DNA from 2 places in the Pseudoalteromonas sp. S2721 genome. Region 2 is predicted to be linked to the other one. Evidence: riboswitches for the same ligand, from Rfam matches in the RefSeq annotation. Region 2 holds a riboswitch; the other holds the start of a gene.
What was found. Region 2 has a riboswitch for lysine ahead of lysC (lysine-sensitive aspartokinase 3). Riboswitches for the same ligand answer to the same signal wherever they lie in the genome.

Region 1: another riboswitch for lysine. It lies ahead of dapA (4-hydroxy-tetrahydrodipicolinate synthase); the one in region 2 lies ahead of lysC (lysine-sensitive aspartokinase 3).

The regions. Positions count from the first base shown of each region.
Region 1 covers NZ_PNCZ01000024.1:46,928-56,088, forward strand. Annotated here, with positions in the region: gene acnB (bifunctional aconitate hydratase 2/2-methylisocitrate dehydratase) at 1-566, opposite strand, end outside; gene CWC02_RS10095 (OmpA family protein) at 863-1,933, opposite strand; gene CWC02_RS10100 (OmpA family protein) at 2,383-3,444, opposite strand; gene CWC02_RS10105 (protein adenylyltransferase SelO) at 3,774-5,186, opposite strand; gene CWC02_RS10110 (DNA-3-methyladenine glycosylase I) at 5,195-5,890, opposite strand; lysine riboswitch at 6,074-6,270, shown strand; gene dapA (4-hydroxy-tetrahydrodipicolinate synthase) at 6,408-7,292, shown strand; gene CWC02_RS10120 (2,3,4,5-tetrahydropyridine-2,6-dicarboxylate N-succinyltransferase) at 7,307-8,047, shown strand; gene CWC02_RS10125 (PLP-dependent decarboxylase) at 8,047-9,161, shown strand, end outside.
Region 2 covers NZ_PNCZ01000004.1:112,876-122,036, forward strand. Annotated here, with positions in the region: gene CWC02_RS01035 (sodium-dependent transporter) at 1-563, opposite strand, end outside; gene CWC02_RS01040 (4'-phosphopantetheinyl transferase family protein) at 712-1,449, shown strand; gene lysC (lysine-sensitive aspartokinase 3) at 1,426-2,805, opposite strand; lysine riboswitch at 2,887-3,059, opposite strand; gene nhaD (sodium:proton antiporter NhaD) at 3,148-4,398, opposite strand; gene CWC02_RS01055 (MksB family condensin complex protein) at 4,547-5,821, shown strand; gene CWC02_RS01060 (condensin complex protein MksE) at 5,824-6,369, shown strand; gene CWC02_RS01065 (Mks condensin complex protein MksF) at 6,369-9,155, shown strand.

The sequences.
Region 1 (9,161 bases), on a different contig from region 2:
CATGCATCTGGAGCAGGTGAAAGATCATCAGTATTTGTTTCGCCAGTTACTTTGAATACGGTAACTGAGATTTTTTCAGCAACTGCAGGCTTGTTCACAAACCACTCAGCATTTGCCCAAGATTCGATTACTTGCTTAGCAAATTCGTTACCCGCTTTCGCTTTTTCTTCTACATCATAAAAAGCATCAAACATTAATAATGTGTTTGATAAACCTTTAACAACGATTGGCGCTAACGCTTCGTCATCTAAAAGGTCAATCATAGGCGCGATGTTGTAACCACCTAGCATAGTACCAAGTAGCTCAGCTGCTTTTTCTTTTGATACAAGTGGAGAGCTCGCTTCACCTTTTGCAACTGCAGCCAAGAAACCTGCTTTGATGTAAGCAGCATCATCAACACCTGGTGGTACACGGTTAACTAGAAGATCAACGATAAACTCTTCTTCACCTGCCGGTGGATTTTTGATTAATTCAATAAGATCAGCCGTTTGCTGAGCATCTAATGGCGCTGGTACGATACCTAACGCGGCACGTTCTTCTACGTGTTTACGATATTCTTGTAGCACAATATTGCCCTCTTGGTGACGTGAAAGTACTCGGTAGTATTAAGCTAAATACCAATTAAGACCCAGTACTTATAGTATTCTGACAGTTAATTATAAAGCTTTTAAGTATAGATGAAAATCCATGCGGTAAGTAAGGAGTTTAATAGTCACTATAAATATCATGAATAGTACTAGAAAAAAACGCTATTCAAATGAATATTTATTAAGAATCATTCCTATCTAACCAATTCCTAGTACTTAGAAAAGAAAAAACCCAGCACTAGGCTGGGTTTTTAAAATTTGCGTAAAGAGTTAGATTAACGCTCTACTTTAACACGTTCAATGACAGTTACTTTCGCTTCAACACGACGGTTTTCGGCGTGAGCTTCTGGTGTGTTAGCTGGGTTTTTAAGACGCTCTTCACCCATACCAACAGTAGTTAGACGCATTGGATCAATGCCATCTTCGATTAGTTTCTTAGCAACCGCATCAGCACGTTTCTTAGATAACCACTTATTGTAGTCAGCTTTACCTACTGATGAAGAGTGGCCTTCAAGCACTACGTCAGTACCTGGGTGCTCTTTTAAGAATGCTGCTGCAGCATCAATATCATCTAGGTATTGTTGAGATACTTTAGATGTGTTGTTAGGGAACGTGATTAGTAAGCTCTTAGTTACTTCACGATCTTCATATAGCGTACAACCAGTGCCATCAACAGCGTCAGTCATTGGTGTATTTGCACATTGATCGTCTGCATCAGGGATATTATCGCCATCGCTATCTACTGGTTCTACAGCAACAGGAACAACCGTAGGAGCAGGCTCTACAGGCTCAGCTGGCGCGCTTTGAGCACCGAAGATGTAGCTAAGACCTAATTTAGCACCCACATCTGTATAACCACGATCTAGGCCTTGGTATAAAGACGTTTCTGCATTAAATGCGAAATGCTCTGTAAAGTAGTGTTGATAACCTGCACCCACATTAGCAAACATTAAATCTTCATCAACCGCATCAAGATTTTTTAAACCAAAAATACCGTAGAAAGGACCACCACCAAAGTGGTAAAGACCATCAATACCGTAACGCTTACCACTTTCTGAACCACTCATCGACGTACCGTCGTTTAATTCAGCTTTCCAGTCAAAATCCATATCAGCGTATTCTAGACGCGCACTCCAGTAATCACTGAAGCGGTAACCTAACTCTAGACCCCAGCCTGTTGAATCATCAACATCAAGACCGCCTGGTGCGTAGTCACGAACATTTTCCCATGAATTATCATAGTAATCGCCAAACGCACCAATATAAAAACCTTGCTTTTCAGCAGCGAAGCTAGAAGCACTTGTTGCAGCAAGAGCTAAAGCTATAGTTAGTGATTTTAGTTTCATGTTTCCTTCCCTTCCATTTAAGTAACTAAAGGCTGTGTAGCCTAAACTCTGTCAAGATAGATGATGAGTAATTAATCCAAACTTAATAAACTAAAACTACAATAAATTTGTTAATTTCAAAACACCACCTAAAAAAGTGACGTTTAGCACCGTCGAAATGCCATTGAATGGCATACCAAATTAACAGTGCTCAAAAAAACTCTAATTTACCTAGTGATAATTACACGAGATAACAATAAGAACATAGTACAATAATCACCCATTTGCTGCGATGATTCAAATCAATATAAGTGTACCTTATTTTTATACCATGCCGTATACCTTTAAGAGTATCGCGTTTATTAAAAAAGTAAATGCGTTTTTAAGGTATAAAAAAAGCTGAACCATAAAAATAGTTCAGCTTTAATCTCAAGATTATTAATAAATTACAATAAGCTAATAGTAATCTATTACTTACGCATAACCTTTACACGTTCAACCGTACTAATTTGTGCTTCAACACGACGATTTTCTGCATGCGCTTCAAGCGTATATGCTTTGTTCTTCAGGCGTTCTTCACCATAACCAACCGTAGAGATTCTATCTGATGAGATACCGTCTTTAACTAACTCTTCAGCTACATCTTTAGCACGTTTTTCAGAAAGCTTCATGTTGTAATCCGCATCACCAACTGCTGATGCATGACCTTCAAGAACAACTGATGTGCCTTCGTTTTCTTTCATAAATGCTGCAACATCAGCAATATCGCTGAAGTATTTATTTGGTACTTCTGCAACATCATGCGGGAAAGTAACTAGTAAAGTGATTGTTGCCTCTTTTTCTTCATAAAGAGTACAGCCCTTGCTATCTACCGCATCAGTCATTGGTGTATTTGCGCATTGGTCATCAGCGTCCATTACGCCATCGTTATCGCTATCTGTAGGTCCACTTACTACAGGAGCTGGCTCAACAGGAGCCGCAGAGCTGCTTTGATCACCAAAGATATAGCTTAAACCTAACTTAGCACCCACATCGGTATAACCACGATCAAGGCCTTGGTACAAAGAAGTTTCGGCATTGAAAGCAAAGTTATCTGTGAAGTAGTGTTGGTAGCCAGCACCAACGTTTGCAAACATTAAATCCTCATCAACAGCATCAAGGTTTTTCAAACCAAAAATACCGTAAAATGGGCCACCACCGAAGTGATATAAACCATCAATACCGTAGCGCTTACCACTTTCAGAACCGCTCATCGATGTGCCATCGTTTAGTTCAGCGGTCCAGTCAAAATCCATATCAGCATATTCTAAGCGAGCACTCCAGTAATCGCTAAAGCGATAACCCAGCTCTAAACCCCAGCCTGTTGAATCATCAACATCAAGGCCGCCTGGTGCGTAATCGCGAACATTTTCCCATGAATTATCATAGTAATCGCCAAATGCGCCGATATAAAAACCTTCTTTATCAGCAGCAAATGTTGAAGCACTAGTTGCAGCAAGTGCCAAAGCTATAGTCAGTGATTTCAGTTTCATTGTTTCCTTCCCATTTTCATAATAAAGCTCGTAAGAGCTCGTATTTTTTGAGTAATCAAAACTTTAACAATACAAAAAACGATTAGTTACTTTGCATTGACATTCAACTTATTAATTAATCCATAACTATTAAGGTACTAATAATAGCCTAGCCTAATTTCGTAGATAAGCGATTAAATGTATGACCAAACCAGCTTCGAATACCGTATGAGATCATCTTTTAAAGCAATAGATTAGCCTAAAATCTATAATACCACCGCCTATTAGAGCGCTCAATCAGCATACAGTTAAATTCAATAAATAGGAATTTTCCTAGTTAATTTAAATGACTAGGTCCCACAAAAAGTTTGATAATTTTTATCATAATCTTTTGGGGCCTGAAGCCATTCAAAGTGACGCTCATCGTAAACATATGGATCGTTAAATGCTTCTAAAAAGGCGTCTTTTAATGAACTTTCTCCCGATGCTTCGTATTCCGCTAGGATCATTTCAATAGTATGATTACGTGGAATGACTGCAGGATTAACAGCGCGCATAGTTTCATAACTTTTAGACGAAATCCTCACGTTCCACTTTTTATGCCACTCTTTTAAACTAGTTGGAATTGCGAAATCCGCAAGTAAAGATTCAGTCAGAGCATTGAAAGTATTAGTATAATCGAGCTGATGTTGCTTCATTAAACCTAGCAACTCTGAAACTAAAGCATGATCGCCTTCGTGCTGACCTGCTAATCCTAATTTCTGCTGCCACATAGTATTAAATGCATCATTAAATTTAGCTGCAAAGCCATTTACAACCGGTGAGAGTTGTTCGACGGCACTCTCTTGATCAGCAAATAACGGAATTAAGCTTTCAGCCAAGCGTGCAATATTCCAATTAGCAATATTCGGTTGATTTCCAAATGCATAACGCCCTTGATGGTCAATCGAACTAAATACCGTGTCTAGGTCAAACTGATTCATCATCGCACAAGGGCCATAGTCAATGGTTTCACCACTAATCAAGGTATTATCTGTGTTCATCACACCGTGTATAAAGCCAATTCGCATCCAACTGATAACCAGCTCTATTTGCTTATCGAGTACAGCAGTTAAAAACTCAATATAACGCTGCTCACCCGTACTGCTAATGTCTGGAAAATGACAATTAATTGCGTAATCAACGAGCTTCTCTAGCCCTTCTATATCACCTTGTGTAGCTAAGTATTGAAATGAACCAACACGGATGTGACTTTTAGCTAGGCGAGTAACAACTGCCCCCGGGCGTGGTGGCTGACGATATACCGTTTCGCCAGTTGTAACCACAGCTAAACAGCGCGTAGTTGCGATGCCAAGCGCATGAAGTGCCTCACTCATAATGTACTCTCGAACAGCTGGACCAATGGCACAGCGACCATCACCACCGCGCGAGAACACTGTTGCTCCAGCGCCTTTTAGCTGCAAGTCCCACAATGTGCCATCTTTATCTGCAATAGCACCAAGTAAATGCGCTCTACCATCACCAAGACGCGGTGAAAAATGACCAAATTGATGACCTGAGTAACCAAGAGCAACCGGCGCAACGTCGTTATCTATCGTTGAACCAGATAGCAATTTAGCTAAAAATTCGCTGTCGTGTTTAATTGCGAAATTATCAGCTAGCTTGTCATTAAATAGCAGTAATTGCGGCTCGGCAACAGCGCTCGGCATATCCTTGATAGCAAGTAGTTCACTAATATCTGTGTATCGAGTTTGCAGTTTCATAACTGTCCTTAACGTGTTGCGACACCCACACGATTATCGCCTACACCATAGGCCACTAGTTGGCTTAGTGCCTGCAGGCTGTAACCGCTTTGCTGTTGTAATTCGTTGAAAAAATCTTGCGCTGCTTGCAGTGACTTTTTAGTTTGTAAGCCGCCATCTATCAACTCATGGGCACGCAAATAGGCTTCTACATCCCGAGAAAGTAAAAAAGTATCTTTACCAAGCGCTCGTAAAGCGTATGGGCCAGTATTTCCCCCTAAACGCGCACCATGCTTTTTAAGATAAGCCCACAAACCAATAATATTGTCAGTAGGCCAATCTGCAATAAATTGGCTAAAGCTGCCATGCTTCTCAGCAACTTCGTGGATCATGTACGCATTTTCTGGGATCGTTTGTACTTTTTTAAAATTACGAACAATTCGCTCATCACTGGCTTTTTGCTCGAGCATATCTGGCGGCATCATCAACAATTTTTCTACACTGAAATCCCAAAACACATCACGAAAACCAGCCCATTTATTATTGATAACAGACCAATAAAAACCGCTTTGAAAGACTTTACGCGTGAACTCTTCTAACCATAAATCGTCATGCATTTTAGCAATATCAGCATCGTCGAGCGGGTTTGATAACAGTGCTTGCAGCATTTCTTCACTGCCCTTTCGAGATACGGCTCGTTGATAAATATCGTTAAATTTTTCCATCATTTTTCCAATTGATTTGGTTAGCGCTAAGTGTACGTAAAAACACGGTTATACGTAACCATGTTGCAAATTCGGTCACTAAAAAACAAATTCCTCGCCTTGACACCTAGACGGCTAAAATGCTTTAATCGCTGCAAATACCCTATTTAAGTATGTTGGCTTTAACCTTTAAAGCGAGCATAAAGGGCTGGAAGAGGTGCGTTATTCAGGTAGCGTATGGGAAGAGCACAGACTCTGTTGATCATACGTGAGGGGAATTAACGCCGAGAAGTAACACCGTTTGTGAGGTGCTTATTTCGGGCGACTGGGCTGAATCCCAGCGACTGTCACCAACAATAGCAAAGTGCTATTGATTAGTTTGGTGGAGAGCTTCTGGTCTTAGTATAATAAGGCCGTCGCGTCTTTATTATTTTAAGCCCATTCGCTCTTCGAATTATACCTTGTTCGAACGACGACATGCGGCTCCATTCAAATGTTCCCGCATAAACTCTTCGAATACCTTATAAGTTCGTGAGAGATGATCAACAATTTTGATTTAAACGACTATCCATTATGGACAGCGCTTGTCACGCCATTTTCTGAATCTGGCGAGGTCGATTACACGGCCCTTGAACAACTGGTCGCAGAGCAACAAGATGCAAATAACGGCATTTTATTGCTTGGCAGTACCGGTGAAGGACTGGCGCTTTCACTCAAAGAGCAACAAGCCATCGTTGAGCATGTTTGCCAATTAGCACCGAGTGTACCACTCATGGTTGCTGTGGGCGGCATGAACCTCAAACAACAAGTTGCTTGGGTTGAATACTGCAACCAACTACCTATTCATGGCTATCTATTGGGTTCACCTCTGTATGCAAAACCTGGGGTTGTTGGCCAAACGCATTGGTTTGAAAGCCTACTAAACGCAAGTAACCACCCTTGTATGCTGTATAACGTACCTGGACGCAGTGCAGTTGAGATTTCACCGCAGGTGATCAAAAACCTTGCTGACCACAAAAATCTTTGGGCTTTAAAAGAAGCCAGTGGCGACATTAGCAAATTTGAAGGCTTTAGAACGGCATCGCCAACACTGGCCATATTTAGTGGCGATGATGCTCTTATGCCGTATTTTGCTCAAGCTGGAGCAAAAGGTTTAGTTTCGGTTGCCGCGAATGCTTGGCCGAGTCAAACCCATGAGTTTGTTAAACGCAGTTTAAGTGGTCAATACCCAAATCTATTCACCGATTGGTCGCAAGCGATTCAAAGTTTATTCGCTGTGGCAAATCCAATCCCCGTAAAAGTACTGATGCACCTGCAAGGTAAAATAAATACCCCGCATTTACGTCCGCCGCTTACGCATTTAGAGCTTGAGCAAACAGACAGCATCACCCACGCAAACAACACAATTTTATCTTGGAACTAAAAACAGGTTTTATCATGAGCTGGTTAGAATTATTAAACAACTTAGAATCAGGCGCAGTTCGCGCGGCAACACAAGACGAGAACGGCAACTGGCACGCCAATGTTGAAGTTAAACAAGGCATTTTAGAAGCCTTTAAAAATGGCACAAACACTGAGTTCCCGGGTGGTTTTGTTGATAAGCACAACTTAGCTCCACAAGGCTTTGCAGCCGATGCTGGCGTGCGTATGGTACCAGGTGGTAGCAGTGTTCGTCGTGGCGCACACGTTGCTAAAGGCACCATTATCATGCCACCAGCATATGTAAATATTGGCGCGTTCATCGACGAAGGCACGATGGTCGACAGCCACGCATTAGTGGGTTCATGCGCACAAGTGGGTAAAAATGTTCATCTAAGTGCAGCAGTACAATTAGGTGGTGTGCTTGAGCCAATTGGTGCCAGCCCTGTGGTTATTGAAGATGACGCATTCATCGGTGCAGGCTGCGTTATTGTTGAAGGTGTGGTTGTGAAAAAAGGTGCTGTACTTGCGCCGGGTGTACGTTTATCGGCAACCATTCCTGTTTACGATTGCGTTAATGAGCGCCAGCTAGACAAAGGTGAAGCCATCCCAGAAAACGCGATTGTGATCCCAGGCTCTCGCCCAGCTTCAAATGCATGGGCTCGTGAACAAGGTCTTAGCATGTCGTGTGCATTGATCGTGAAATACCGTGATGAACAAAGCGATGCATCATTACTGTTAGAAGAGGTTTTACGTTAATGAGCTTTTTGAGCACGCATATCAAGCAAGCGGTTGAGCAAGTTTCAGCGCATCTTGATACGCCATTTTTTATCTATGATTTAGATAAATTAACTGCACATTTAAATCAACTGACTGCGCAAACCGATGTGAAACTTTGGTATGCCGTTAAGGCCAACCCGTTGTCTCGCATTATTCAATGTTTAGACAGCGCAGGATTTAACTTTGATGTTGCAAGTAAAGGTGAACTTGAGCAAGTACTTGCCCAAGGCATCGATAGCGAGCGCGTGCTCAACACTGGGCCTGCAAAGAGCCCTAAACAAATTTCACATTTTATTGCTCGCGGCGTACGTACTTTTGTCGCCGAGAGCATTAACCAAGTGCGCTGGTTAAACGAACAAGCAACAAAAGCAAATTGTCAGCTGCAAGTTCTATTGCGTGTTCAACTTCGTTGGCCAGACAGCGAAAAGAATCCACTTGGCGGCGATAGTCTTACTCCTTTTGGTTTGGGCTGCGATGAGTGGCAAGCACTCACTGCAAGTGATTACCCTGCTCTTAGCTTTGATGGTCTGCATATTTTCCAATGGGGCAATATGCTGAGCACTGACAAGCTCGCCGAGCTATGGCGCGCGATGATTGCGCCACTGCAACAGCTAGCACGCTCATTAAACATTAACCTTAATATTCTCGACTTAGGGGGTGGCTTAGGCATTCCTTATACTCAAGATGCTAACCGACTCGATTGGTCTGCACTTATTGAGACTTTGGCTAGCATTAAAGCAGATGCCGGTGTCAAAGAGCTTTGGATGGAACTTGGCCGCTATGCGGTGGGCGAATGCGGCCATTACGCAACGCCAGTGGTTGAGCGTAAAGTAAATTACAATCAACAGCAGGTGATTTTATCAGGCGGTATTAACCATTTACTTCGCCCAGCTGTGACAAGCCAAGATTTCCCTGCGGCCTTACTTCGCGAATCGACGGCTGAGCCTGCGGCAATGACTTTATACGGCCCGCTTTGCACCGCCCTTGATTGCTTAGGTGAGCACCAATTAGCGAGCGATTTAAATGAGCAAGACTGGTTGGTATTCAGCCAATGTGGCGCGTATGGCTTTACCGAAAGTATGCCGTACTTTTT
Region 2 (9,161 bases):
ATATAAGCAATTAATGCCACTAATAACACTAGCAATAATGGCATTAAGCGACGTGACCAAGTCTCGATACCTGATTTAACGCCTTTTAAAATAATACTCGCTGTAAGAATAAGCATCAGTGGCGTAAACACAAAATTACGTGCCATAGAGTCACTGTGTAAAAAGTTACTTAACTCAGTAAAACCAAAGAAGCTTGCGACTGGCTCAAGCGCATAAGCGAGCATCCACCCTGCAACTATCGAATAAAAGCTAAGCATCACAACCGCACCAAAGAGGCCAATATAGCCTGCTGCAGCGCCCACTTTAGGCGCTGTGTCTTGCCATGCATTAGATAATGCTTTTACTGGATTCGCTTGCGCTTGGTGGCCTAAATACAGCTCAGTATAAAGAGCTGGAAGCGCTAATAAGAAGATAACAATGAAGTAAACTAGTAAAAATGCACCGCCGCCATGGTTTGCCGCTTGTGTTGGAAAGCCCCAAATATTACCTAAACCTACCGCCGCACCAGAAGCTGCTAAAACGAAACCTAATCGGCTTTGAAAGCCGTCACGAACTTGTGCCATACATCTACAAATCTGTTATTATTTTTCCTCATTAAACCATAATTACAGTCAACTGCGTAAACTATTTGCGTTTGTTCGTGCCTATAAATGTGCATCTGCTGTAAAAATAAACAAAACTAAATACGAGCCTTCGTGTAAACGTTAAACCATGAGCAGTCACTACTTTTCGAATACTCTTATCATCGAGCAGCAAAGCCAAACAACGGCCAAAAAAATTATGCTAATGCATGCAGCACGTATTGATGTTGCAAGTTTACCCCTTGATAAATTACTTAGTGAGTTTGAGTTAAGTGTGCTTGAAAAACGCAAAGTGCCTAGTGCAAAGCAAGAGTACTTAGCGACTCGCCTAACGTTAAAGTATTTGTATCAACATGCTTACCCTCATGATGATTTAGCGCTCAGTGAAATATCGAGCCAGTTTGATGACAAAGACAGCAAGCTAAAATTACATACCCCGGTTAGAGAACCTGTGTGGACCTGTTTATCACATTCAAATGGCTTGATTGGCGCAGCCCTTAACCCCGAACAGCAGCTATTTGGTTTTGATATTGAACAAAGCAGTAAACCTCGCCCTTTTATCAAACTCGCAAAGCATTTTTATCATCAAGATGAAGTTGACTTAATTAGCCGTTTTGACGCTCCCGATGAACAGGCACAGTGCTTTTTTAGAATTTGGACATTAAAAGAAGCGCTTGCAAAAGCAAGTGCTCAGCCGATTGCGAAACTACTTGCTCCTAATGTATTCGAAGAATTGAGCAAACATAATTTCAGCGCGAGCAGTAACTCTATTGAAGGGTTTGATATAAGTGTTGTGGCACAAAAAAGCACTGACTGGCAGTGCTCTTTTATTAATTTTAACGACTTACGCCGCGACTTGGCTTTCTAATAGTCGGCTGTGAATAGCCTGCACGACTTCATCTGACTCACTTTGCTCAACTAAGAAACACAGATTATGTTTACTTGCACCGTGGCAAATTAAACGAATATTAAAATCACTCAATACCTGCATTAAGTTCATTTCTTGCTGACGTAATTGAATTTCAGAACCAATTAAAGCCACCAGCGTTAAGTTATTCTCAACCGACACATGACAAAACTCAGAAAGCTTATCTAAACAAGCTTGATCAAGCTCAGGGCGTGATGCATTTGGTGCGTTATCTAAAGTGATTGCAACACTGATCTCTGAGGTAGTAACCAAATCAACCGAAATATTAAACTCACTTAAAATGGTGAATACACGAGCTAAGAAACCACTCGCAAGGAGCATTTCTGGGCTTTTAACCGTTAACAGAATTTGATTTTTACGCTGTGTTACGGCACGAATACCTGGTTGCTGAGATTTTTCTTTTTCAATCCATGTACCACCTAACTGTGGTTCACGGCTTGAACCAACAAACACACTAATATGGCTACGGCTTGCAGGTAAAATGGTTGCAGGGTGCAGTACTTTCGCACCAAACGTTGCCATTTCTGCCGCTTCATCAAAGCTTAAGCGTGCAATTGGGCTTGCTTTAGCGCATAAACGCGGATCAGTACTGAAAATACCCACAACATCGGTCCAAATATGCACGCTTTTTGCGTTAATTGCTTCAGCGAGTAATGCAGCACTGTAATCTGAACCACCACGGCCTAAAGTGGTCGTTTGATTATGTTCATTGCTACCAATAAAACCTTGGGTTACCACAACATGGTCATCAAGTAGCGGCACTAAATGCTCTTTAGCAGCCGCAGCGGTTGCTGCAACATTTGGGGTAGCTTTAGCAAATTGGCTATCTGTTTTTAGCACTTTACGTACATCAAAACGCACCGCATCAAGACCTTGACCGCGTAATACTTGAGTAAATAAATACGATGACAAACGCTCGCCAAAGCTCAATAGTTCATCTTGATCTGCTACTGACTTAGCCCCGTCTGATGCTAGCTTTTGAAAAGCCTTAAGCGTTTCATTAAAGCCATGTGCTAAATCAGCATCAAGCGACAGCTCTGCCAAGATTGCTTCTTGAATGGCGACTACACCAGTAATGTGCTCGTCACGCTCAGCCGCACTCAAATCAGCTTTACACAATGCAACTAAATGATTGGTCACGCCTGCACTGGCACTCACAGCAACAATACGTACTTGATTATCAGCACAAATGATTTCAGCGCAGCGGCTCATAGCATCAAAGTTAGCTACACTGGTGCCACCAAATTTTGCAACAACGTAATCTGATTTTGTGTTGGCGGCTAATTGGGTATTCATGTCGTCTCCTTTTGTGGAAAACTATCCACAGTAATTCAAGAAGAACTCGGCAAGGGGGTGCTTTGAAAATAAAGAGTAGTCCATGCCAGAAGCTCTCCACCTAGTTTGGTGACAGTTTTGAGGATTCAGCCCCATAAACCGAAAAATAACCGTGACGTCCGGTTAATTTTCTCGGCGAGTACTTCCCTCATTAATGGTCATCGGCGTTCGTCACCTCACATTAATTACCTAAGTATCGCACCTCTTCTGAATGTTAAGTTAACACCTGGTTAAAATAACAAAGCCTGCTGTTAAAAGCAGGCTTCGAAAGTTAACGTTTAGACGTCTAGCTGTCAAGTTGTTTTATGAAATTAAACTGCCCGCTAAGTGCGAACCGTAATAACCAACGGTATAAGCAATTAATAAATAAACCGACATTTTAAGATAGCTCATAAAGGTTAGTGCTTTTACCTTACTCATGGCAATAATACCTGCCGCAGAGCCGATTATAAGCATTGAGCCACCGACCCCAGTTGCGTAAGTAAACGACAGCCATTGCTGAGGGCTCATCACAATATCAGCTTTTAAAAGTGCTGCAGTTAGAGGTACGTTATCTACCGCCGCTGATAATAGCCCCATCAGGTAGTTGGCATATTCCGGTGCCATCAACTCATATAAGTGAGTAAATTTAGCAAGCATGCCCACTTCTTTTAATGCACCAACGAGTAATAACACACCGACGAAGAACAATAAGGTGTCGTATTCAATTTCACGAATATAATCGATGATTTTTTTGTTGACGTCTTTTTTGCGCATTAAAAATTGCGCAACCAAAAACATAAGTGATAAACCAAATAAAAAGGTTAATAGCGGTGGTACACTGTAAAGTACGCTTAAAGTTAACGTGGCTATGATGGTAGAGAAGAAGATAACCGCAATGGTAATATCTGTTTTTTCGATACGACGGGCAGCTTGTTTTTCAAACACAACATTACCCGACATACCCACCGACAACATTGCCGCCAGCAGTGCAACACTTGTCAGTGCAGGGGCAATTAACAATAGTAGATTAGCAATGGTGACTTTTTCGTCTAAGAAAATCATCAAGGTTGTCACATCACCGGTGATCAACGACACCCCACCCGAGTTAACACTAAATACAATTAAGGTTGCATATTTTATTAATTTTTTAGGATCTAATTTAAGTGACATCACCACCGCAAGCGAGATTAAAGTTGCCGTTATGTTGTCTGAAATAGATGAAAATAAAAACGCAAAACCACCAATCAGAAACATCAGCTTTCGTTCACTGATTTGATTTGGCATAATTTTATGAACAATATTCTGGATAAAGCCTTTAGAGTTTAAATACGCTACAAAGGTCATCGCAGCCATTAAGAATAGCCACAAAGTCGCGATTTCTAATATGTTGTGATCCAGTTGATGTTGTATGGTTTCTGGGCTTTGCCCATGAATTGGAGAGATAAATAAGATAATCCAGCATAAAGTGCCAAAAAAAAGCGTCGTTTTGGCCTTGTTTACATGGATAATATCCTCTATAACGATAAGCAAAAATGCCACCGCTATCAGGGTTAGGATAAGTGGGGTTACCATGGTGTTTGAACAACCTTTATAATAATGTAAAAATTGTAAGTCGAGTGTTTCGGCGCGGATTCTAGCAGCATAGAAAGCATAAAACTATTCTCAATTACATAATTTACTACTAATCGCCAACACCAAAGTCTGAATTTACTGGAGCTTTATGATCCCAGCTAAAAAGTTATTAAATACCCTTACTGAACATTGGGGGGTGTTAGAACTGCTATTTAAACGTTTTAAGATGGCTGATTTCAGCTTAAAAGACGTACAAAATGCGATAAAACAAAAACAACCTTCATGGTCAAATGAACGCATTTATAAAGAAACAAATCGTTTATTGAATCAAGATATTATCATTCCACTGGCAAAATCATCGCAATTAGAAATCAACCGTGCGATCGCCGATTTTGCGACTTTCTTGCTACAAGAAGAACACTTAGGTCTTGCCCAAGAAATTAGTGTGCTTGTTGATGATTTAGCTCGCCTTGGTAATCGCCTTGCTAAAGCGGGTGAAATTGAAGATTACGACGAGCTTCGCCGCTTCAGCCGTATTATGGATGATCGGGTACGCAAAATAATGAAATTGTTTGCCCACAACGAAAACGCGATTTTAAATATTGTTGAGCAAGCGAAAGCAGATAACGCAGTGCAATCACTGCAAAAACGCTATAAGGCTGTAATTGAAGCGTTCGATGAATACATCGAGCCTATGCTTGAAATGGTTGATATTCGAGGTGACTTCCACGCTTGCTTTAATACCATCGAAGCGCAAATTAGCGCGCAAATAGAGCAAATTGACCGCCTTGGTAAGTCATACCAAGACAAACGCATGCTTGAACAATTACGTACTCGTATTCTAGAAATGCATTTAGTTGGCCGTGAAAGTTTACGTAAAAGCGCCGATATGTTGATGCCACTGCGTGAAGAGTTACGCCGTAACAACCTAATTACGCGTCAAGCGGCTAAAGTGCTTGGTTTAGTGCGTAAAAATGGCGTCGATAACATGTTAAGTGCAGTACAGCCTAACTTTGTCTCAGACGCGCAACGTTTTTCACTTGGTCAGCAACGTCATATTGTGGCCTATATGGCAGGCTTAGTTGACTTTGAGCACGATGAATATCAACTACCTGAACATGATGATGTGCCCGCCTACCAAAGCCCACATATTCCTGATTACAACGACGTTAAAACACAATTTAGAAAACGCTTTAAAAAAGCCAGCAAAAAAGCTCAGCCGCTGCTTAGTTTCTTAGATGAAAGTTACCCAGATTTAGAAGCTGACGAAATGCTGTTCTTGTATCAAAAATTGATTAGCGATGGCGACCTTGAAATCAGCCAAAGCCAAGAGAAAGTAAAAATAAAAATTGCCCAGCAACACTTCTCTCTTTATCCATTTAACTCATCGATTGCTGACGATAAAAAAGCAACAGAGCAATAACCATGACAGATATTAATTTAGATGATTTAACGCATCTGCAAGCTATTAATAAAAAGCTCACATCAGGCTACCACATTAGCGAACAAGACACGCTGATGTGGCAAGAGCTTGATCAACACATTGATGCTTATCGCGCGTTATTTAACGCCCTTGGCCATGACCTACAACATGATAGCCGTGGCTTTTACTATTTTGGTAGCGACGAAAGCACCCCAAATATGGGTAAAATTTCGCGTGCCATCGCACTGACTATCTACATCTTGATTGAGCACTATGCCAATACCGGTAAAGATCCAATGCGTGCCTTGTTTGACGAAGTAAACGACCTTGAACTAATGCAAACCTTAGTGCAAATCAACAAGCATTTGTTTGATCAATTAGAAATCTTCTCAGGCTCAGATTTACGCAAAGACGTTTACCTACGTATGGTGCGTTTAGGTCTAGCTCGCGAAGTAGAAAACGGCTTTATGCTGCAAGCACCTATTTATCGTTATATCGATGCATTGATGGAAGTAAACGAAGAAACCTACCTAGGAGATGACGAATAATGCAAAGCCAAAGCCTATACGGACTCAGCAAACTTGCGCTTTTAAATACCGCTGGCTATGCAAAATGCGTGATCCCGCTGGATAAAAGTAGCTCTATTTGTGCACCGAATAATACCGGTAAAAGCTCGGTAATTAATGCCCTGCAATTTCCACTGATTAATGATTTACGTTTAACAGAATGGGATGGCCATGATTTAGACGAAACCCGAAAATTCTACTTTTCGTCAGATCAATCCTATATTTTGCTCGAAGCTGACCTGCCTAATGGCCCTGTGGTGATTGGTGTTGCCGGCCTAGGTAAAATAGCCGGTTACGCGCATCAGTTTTTTTGCTACCCTGGTAAGTTGAACCTTGAACACTACACGCAAGGCAAAACCATTGTAAAATTCACCAAGCTTTTTAATCACTTAAAAGAGCAAGGTTTCAATCCAATTGAATTAAAAGCGCAAGAGCTAAACGCCCTACTCACTGGCGGCGCAACCCCATTTGATGGCGATATCAACTTAAAGATGATCCCCCTCAATAACGTGCAAGATTCAGCGATTTACAAAGAAATTTTCCGACGTATCCTTAACTTGCATAAGTTAGGTGCCAGTGATGTTAAACGCTTTATGCTACGTGTATTTGAGCGCCATATGTCAAACTCACGGGTTGATTTTTATGAGGTTTGGCGACGTTCATTTGATAAAGTGAATCGCGCTAAACGTGAATTAAAAGCCCTTGAGTCAATGCAAGAGCCAATTGCAGCTCTTGAATCTATGCTTGAAAACCAAACGGTTTTAAAAGGTAAGCTTGCTGCTTATGCGCCAAAAATTGACCAAGCACTGATTGACTTTGAAACCTATCAACAAGAGCAACTCACTGAGCTAAATATTGCCCTTGAGGATATCGAACACGAAAAGCACGAGTTCGAACAAAAGCAGCAGCTGTATATCCAGCAATCGCGCGATATTGAGCGTAAACAAACTCAAATTGAACAATGGTTTTTAGACTATCGTGCGCTTAAATCTGAGTTTGAGTTGGTTAATAAAGCCACTTTAAAAGTCAGCCTTACTCAGCTTAAACAAGATTATGAATCGCTATCGCATTCATTAAGCAGTGCTCAAGGGCAAAGCTTGCACACCCTTGATTACCGTATTAGCGAAACACAAAAGCAAATCAAGAGCTTAAAACTGCAGTTAAAGAACCTCGAGTTCAATTTATTCACCCGTATGCGTGAAGATTTATCTTTGAAAGAAGTTGAAGAGATTTCGCGTATTCTGAACCCAGATATCTTATCGTTTGCCACCACCAGCAATGGTGATGTTGAGATCACAGACGAAGATGCCTTTGGGGAGTTCTTAGAGCAGTTATCGGCTAACGTGAAAGGCGGTGTACTGACTCTGCCAGGTGCGACGATTAAACTTAAAAAGCTAAGCCCAGTGCAAATGCAAACTGGCGAAAATAAAGAGCAATTAACTGCGCAACTTGCTGCTCTTGAAAACTCACTGAAAGAGTTTAAACAACAGCGCGAAGTCGCCGCAAATGTCGCCGAAAAGCAAAAAGAAAAAGATGCCTTGTATGATGAGTTAATGGCCTCAGAAGAAGCATTAAAACGTTTTGAACAATTTGAAGTGATGCAGCAATCTGTCGATGCACAAACCCTGCTAAAAGAGCAGTTAAATGCAGAACGCGAGCAAGTTGACGACTACCTGCAAGATATTCAAAAGAATAGTGGCTCAATCAGCGATCGTCGCTCAATTATCAAGTCGAAAAAAGATCTGCTTGCCCGCCAAGCTGACCGTTTACGCCAAGTTAAATCTGAACGTATCGATCACACCCTTGATGTTTACTCAGGCAAAGTCACTCCGTACATGATTGAAATCAGTATTGATTTTGATAACTTAAGTGACCTCATTCACCACTTCAATAAAGACTGCCAAGAGTTACGTAACTTTGATATCAACGTACGTAACACCTACCTGCATATTTACAATGCAGGTATTACTAAATTTGATAACGAAAACGATGAGTTTACTAAATACGAAAAGCTTATTAGCGCGTTTCATAACATTGATAACGAGCGCGATGCGGTTGAACGTCAAGGCAGAGTTGCGTTAACTGAAGTAGCCGCCACCATTAAAGGCTTGCGCGAAGACTTAGACCGCCTACGCCGCGAAATGAACAGCTTTAATAAAGGCATTAGTCAGCACCGTATCTCTAACCTTCAAGCATTTAAAATTAATGTTATTCCTCGCAAGATGTTGGTTGATAGCATTGATACCATTATTAGTACCTCAAATCAGTTTGAGCAAGGCGATACCCTAGACCTATTAAGCCAAGAGCCTTATAGCGAATCTGCAGTAAACGAAGCGAAAGATCATTTGATTAAGCTTGCCTCTGAAAAAGCTGGTTTAACACTGACCGACTTATTCGATATTCGTTTTGAAGTCGTAAACCGTGCTGGTGAAACTGAGCACTTCGAAAAAATCGATTCAGCTGGTTCTAACGGTACGCGTATTACCATTAAGTTACTTTGCGGTATGCTGTTTATTCGTTACTTATTAAGTGATCAAGAACAAAACTTGTATCGTATTCCGATTTATATCGATGAAGCAGCCGATATCGACCCACAAAACCAAAAAGCAATTATCGAAACCGCGCTTAGCTTTGGCTTTGTGCCGATTTTTGCCTCAGTTAAACCACAAGTTAGCTGTGATTACATCGTCCCTATTCGCACTGTTAAAGATGGCGCACAAAACTGGGTCGATGAAAAAGACTGGATAGAAGTGGAACACAGTGCTTAATTACAA